Linked DNA regions of Thiohalobacter thiocyanaticus. The protein of the gene in region 1 interacts with the protein of each later gene in a pairwise test. Links are inferred from orthologs where the notes say so. Each region holds a gene or a part of one and is shown in the gene's direction. Other genes may lie near its edges.

Evidence for each region. The genes of interacting proteins can lie anywhere in the genome.
Region 2: the proteins of pnp (region 1) and CFK21_RS03960 interact in binary tests that used the Escherichia coli proteins (3 or more experiments, as listed by UniProt). The link is inferred for Thiohalobacter thiocyanaticus from one-to-one orthologs.

What each region holds. Positions count from the first base shown.
Region 1 is NZ_AP018052.1:1,852,372-1,855,279, forward strand. What follows is about bases 1-2,907. They hold pnp (polyribonucleotide nucleotidyltransferase), read left to right. Parts: upstream 1-363; coding sequence 364-2,451; downstream 2,452-2,907. Other genes in these bases: rpsO (30S ribosomal protein S15), read left to right, coding at 33-305; CFK21_RS08550 (putative ABC transporter permease), read left to right, coding at 2,628-2,907. Outside these bases: more of CFK21_RS08550, read left to right, coding at 2,908-2,908. UniProt on the Escherichia coli protein: Involved in mRNA degradation. Catalyzes the phosphorolysis of single-stranded polyribonucleotides processively in the 3'- to 5'-direction. Also involved, along with RNase II, in tRNA processing.
Region 2 is NZ_AP018052.1:851,047-853,892, forward strand. Bases 1-2,845 are described here. They hold CFK21_RS03960 (DEAD/DEAH box helicase), read left to right. Parts: upstream 1-688; coding sequence 689-2,002; downstream 2,003-2,845. Other genes in these bases: trxA (thioredoxin TrxA), read right to left, coding at 107-433; gspC (type II secretion system protein GspC), read left to right, coding at 2,021-2,845. In the rest of the region: more of gspC, read left to right, coding at 2,846-2,846.

The sequences.
Region 1 (2,908 bases):
ATACATCCGTATTTTTGGGAGAGAGTAAACAGATGTCATCACTGTCGGCTGAACAGAAGAGCGAAATCGTCAAGGATTTCCAGCAGGCGCCGGAAGATACCGGTTCGCCCGAGGTGCAGGTTGCGCTGCTGTCCGCGCGCATCACCCACCTGCAGGACCACTTCTCCGCTCACAAGCAGGATCACCATTCCCGCCGCGGTCTGCTGCGCATGGTCAATCAGCGCCGCAAGCTGCTGGATTACCTCAAGCGCAAGGACACCAAGCGTTACCAGGACCTGATCAGTCGTCTGGGTCTGCGTCGCTGACCGTCCACTGGAACAACAGCGCGATACCAGCGAACAACCGCCAAAACAGGATCTGCCCGTGAGTTTAGTCAAAAAGAGCTTTCAGTTCGGTGAGCACAACGTAACCCTGGAGACCGGCGAGATCGCCCGCCAGGCCACCGGGGCCGTGATGGTCAACATGGACGAGACCGTGGTGCTGGTCACCGTGGTCGGCAACAAGAAGGCGATGGAAGGGCGCGACTTCTTCCCGCTGACGGTGGACTACCAGGAACGTACCTATTCGGCGGGCAAGATCCCGGGCGGTTTCTTCCGGCGCGAGGGCAGGCCGAGCGAGAACGAGACTCTGGTATCCCGCCTCATTGACCGCCCGATCCGTCCGCTCTTTCCCAAAGGTTTCACCAACGAAGTCCAGGTCGTCGCCACTGTTCTCTCCCTGAATCCCGAAGTCGACCCGGATATACCTTCCCTGATCGGCACCTCCGCCGCGCTCAGCATCTCCGGTCTGCCCTTCAACGGCCCCATCGGTGCCGCCCGGGTCGGCTACATCGACGGCAACTACGTACTCAACCCGACCCATAGCCAGCTGGAAGAGTCCCAACTCGACCTGGTGGTGGCCGGCACGGCCAATGCCGTGCTGATGGTCGAGTCCGAAGCCAGGGAGTTGTCCGAGGAGACCATGCTCGGGGCGGTCATGTACGGCCACGAACAGTTCCAGGCGGCCATCAACGCCATCAACGAGCTCAAGGCCGAGGCCGGCAAGCCGGTCTGGGAACTGACCGCGGCCGCTACCGATACCGACGTGGCCGATGCCGTGGCCGCCGCCGGCAGGGAGGCGCTGACCGAGGCCTACCAGATCGCCGAGAAAATGGATCGCTACGGCCGTCTGGATGCCGTGCGCGAGGAGATCGTCCAGAAGCTGTGCGGCGAGGGTGCCGATCCGGCCTTCGATGAGGCCGCCGTGCAGTCCGCCATCGAGAAGCTGGAAAAACGCATCGTACGTGATCGCATCCTGGCGGGTGAGAAGCGCATCGACGGCCGCGACACTAAGACTGTACGCCCGATCACCATCCGCACCGGCGTGCTGCCCCGCGTTCACGGCTCGGCCCTGTTCACCCGCGGCGAGACCCAGGCCCTGGTGGTCACTACCCTGGGCACGGCTCGCGACGCCCAGATCATCGACGCCATTCAGGGCGAGCGCCGTGAGCACTTCATGCTGCATTACAATTTTCCGCCTTACTGCGTGGGCGAGACCGGCCGCGTGGGCTCGCCCAAGCGCCGCGAGATCGGCCACGGCCGGCTGGCCAAGCGCGGCGTGGCCGCAGTGATGCCGCCCCAGGAAGGCTTCCCCTACAGCATCCGCGTGGTCTCCGAGATCACCGAATCCAACGGCTCCAGTTCCATGGCCAGCGTGTGCGGCAGCAGCCTGGCGATGATGGACGCCGGGGTGCCGATCAAGGCGCCGGTGGCGGGTGTGGCCATGGGCCTGATCAAGGAAGGTGACAACTATGCCGTGCTGACCGACATCATGGGCGACGAGGATCATCTCGGCGACATGGACTTCAAGGTGGCCGGCACCAGCGATGGCGTGACCGCGCTGCAGATGGACATCAAGATCGACGGCATCACACGCGAGATCATGGAGGTGGCGCTGGAACAGGCCCATCAGGGCCGGCTGCACATCCTGGGCGAGATGAACAAGGTCATCTCCGCGCCGCGCGAGGACATGTCCAAGTTCGCGCCGCGCTACATCACCATGAAGATCAATCCGGACAAGATCCGCGACGTGATCGGCAAGGGCGGTGCCACCATCCGCGCCATCACCGAGGAGACCGGCACCAGCGTCGACATCGACGACAATGGCAACGTGAAGATCGCCTCCATCGATGCCACCGCCGGTGAGGAAGCGCGCAAGCGCATCGAACAGCTGACCGCCGACGTCGAGGTGGGCAAGATCTACGAGGGCAAGGTGGTCAAGCTGATGGACTTCGGCGCATTCGTGACCATCCTGCCCGGCAAGGACGGCCTGGTGCACATCTCCCAGATCTGCGAGGAGCGCGTGCAGAACGTCAGCGACAAGCTGAGTGAGGGCGACGTGGTCAGGGTCAAGGTGCTGGAAGTGGACAAGCAGGGCCGCATCCGCCTGAGCATGAAGGCCGTCAACGAGTAATATAAGCGGGACTGCGTCATTGCGCAGCGCATGACAGCGCCGCGGCTATCTCCCAACGGTGTATTCGAAATATCGGAGTTGACGCGCTTTGTCTGAATGACGTCGGTAAGGCGATCGCTGTCTCAGGAAAGGGGGCCCTCAGGTCCCCTTTTTCTGTGTGAACCGGGGTAACAAAAATGCAGACTGATACCCATGTATTCCTGATCGGTATCCTGTGCGGCCTGATCTTTCTCGGGTTTTCCTGGGTGTTGAACCGGCGCTTGATGCGCGGCCCCTTTCGTATCGATGCACTGGAAGTCGGCTTGTATGCCGCTACCGTGTTTCTTGTTGCGGTAACTTGCGAAATTCTGGTTAATTCCGGTTATGAAGCCCTGGTTGGCCGCAAACTGTGGGAATACCGGATCCTCCCCCTGTATGACGGCGACATCTCCCTGCTGGCATTCATCATCTGGCCTGT
Region 2 (2,846 bases), 1.0 Mb from region 1 along the record:
CAGGGGGGGCCGGTGAGGGCCGAGGAGCTATGGAGTTTGCTTTATCCGGTTAATCTAGCATGCCGTTCGGCGGCCGTCCAGCCTTTGCGGACGACCGCCGGCACGTTCAGATGTTGCTGTCGATGAAGGCCGTCAGCTGCGACTTGGAGACCGCGCCGACCTTGGTGGCCTCGACATTGCCGTCCTTGAACAGCATCAGCGTGGGGATGCCCCGGATGCCGTACTTGGGCGGCGTCTGCGGGTTCTCGTCGATGTTGAGCTTGGCGACCTTGATCTTGCCGGCGTACTCATCGGCGAGTTCGTCCAGGATCGGGGCGATCATCTTGCACGGGCCGCACCAGTCGGCCCAGTAGTCGACCAGGACCGGCTCGGAAGACTGCAGCACTTCCTGGTCGAAGGATGAATCTGTCACATACATGATGCGATCACTCACGGTTGTCGAACCTCCTGCTGTGCCTTGCCTGCATGCCAGAAAACCATTTCGGATCAGTGGAAGCGGACCGGGAACCCCCGGTTCTGGATGTGGAAGGCGCGGTGTGTTGTCGGATTTGCGGGATCTCGGGCCGCGCGTGCGGCGACCGGTCTGGATCGTGCCCGCCATTTCAGCGAAAAGCCCCGCGCATTGCAAGCCCCGGCGCCTGCCGTGCGGGCTGCTCGCCGCCGTTAAAATAGGTTATGCTAGGCCGTCATGACACAAGAAACTGAGAACACAACCCTTTTTTCCTCCCTGAACCTGTCGCCGGCAGTCCTGCAAGGTATTGAAGAGGCAGGTTTTACGAGTTGCACCCCGATCCAGGCCCGGGCTCTGCCGCCCCTGCTGGCCGGGCGCGACGTGGCCGGGCAGGCCCAGACCGGGACCGGCAAGACCGCCGCTTTTCTGGTGGCGGTGTTCGAACATCTGCTGCGGCATCCGCCGGCGGATGAACGTAGGCCGAACCAGGTCAGGGCACTGATCCTGGCGCCGACACGTGAGTTGGCGGTGCAGATCTACAATGACGCCGTCACACTCGGGAAACACACCGGGCTTACCTTCGCCGCCGTCTATGGCGGCACCGGCTACGAGGAACAGGCACAGCGCCTGCGCGAGGGGGTGGATGTGCTGATCGGCACGCCGGGACGCACCATCGATTACTTCAAGCAGCACCTGTTCGACCTGCGCCATGCCCAGGCCGTGGTGCTGGACGAGGCCGACCGCATGTTCGACCTCGGCTTCATCAAGGATGTGCGCTATCTGCTGCGCCGTTGCCCGCCCCCGGAGCAGCGCCTGGGACTGCTGTTCTCCGCCACCCTGTCCTGGCGGGTGACGGAACTGGCCTATGAGCACATGAACGATCCCGGGATCATCCGGGTCGAGCCCGAGCAGGTCACCGCTGAGAAGGTGCGCCAGGTGCTGTATCACACCGCCAACGCGGAGAAGATCCCGCTGCTGATCGGACTGCTCAAGCGGATGGACGCGCACCGCACCATCGTGTTCGTCAACACCAAGCACCAGGCCGAGCGGGTCTGGGGCTATCTGGAGGGCAACGGCATCAAGGCCGCCATCCTCTCCGGCGACGTGCCGCAGAACAAGCGCCTGCGGCTGCTGCAGCAGTTCCAGTCCGGCGAACTGCCGGTGATGGTCGGCACCGACGTGGCTGCGCGCGGGCTGCACATTCCGGATGTGAGCCATGTGATCAACTTCGACCTGCCGCAGGAGGCCGAGGATTATGTGCATCGCATCGGCCGCACGGCGCGGGCCGGGGCCGAGGGTGATGCCATCAGCTTCGCCTGCGAGAACTACGTCTATTCGCTGCCGGAGATAGAGGACTACATCGGCTACAAACTGCCGGTGGAGGCGGTCGACGAGTCCCTGCTCGGCGAGGTGCAGCCGCCGGTGCGGCGGGAGCGCCGCAAGCGCCCGCCCGGCGGTGGCGGGCGCGGCCGTGGCGGCGGCGGACGGCCGCACGGCGAAGGCGGTCGGCAACGGCAGGGCAGACGCGGCAGCGGACGCCGGCAGGACTGAATCCGGACAGAGACAGCGATGCATACCACCTGGCAAGACTGGCTGGCAACGCAGCAGGCCCGCACCGGCGCGCGCCTGCTGACCCTCGCGTTGGTCGTACTGGTAATCTATCAGTTGGCGCGCCTGACCTGGCAGCTGGTGCCGGCGCCGGACGTACCGCCCGCGCCGGCGACACCGGCAAACGTGGTTCCGTCCGCGCCGGCGGCCCCGGAGCGGGACCGGCCGTCGGCGGCGAACATTGCCGGCTGGCACCTGTTCGGCCAGGCCGATCCGGGCACAGGACCGGGAGTCGGCGGCGGCCGGGCCGCGCCCATCGATGCCCCCGAGACCCGCCTGAACCTGACCCTGCGCGGCCTGTTCGCCACCGAGGATCCCGAACGGGCCCGGGCCATCATCGCCGCACCCAATGGCGAGGAACGCAGCTACCGGGTCGAGGACGAACTGCCGGGCGGCGCCGAACTGAGCGCCATTTACGCCGATCGCATCATTCTGCAGCGCAACGGGCGCTACGAGACGCTGCGCCTGCCGCGCGAGTCGCTGGAGGGCGGCGCGGCAACCGGCGGGGGGCGCAGCGGCAATCTGAACCCGCGTGCCGGTGAGATCCTGGCCGAGTACCGCGGGATGCTGGAGACCAATCCGCGTGCGTTGGCTGACCTGATGCGGCCGGTGCCGGTCAGCGAGAACAACCGGTTCGTCGGATTCCGGTTGTATCCGGGCAACCGGCCGGAGTTGTTCCAGCAGCTGGGCCTGCGTCCCGGGGATCTGGTCACCCGGGTCAACGGTGTGGAACTGGACAGCGCGACCAGGGCCGCAGAGGTGCTGCAGCAGCTGCGCGACAGCCAGC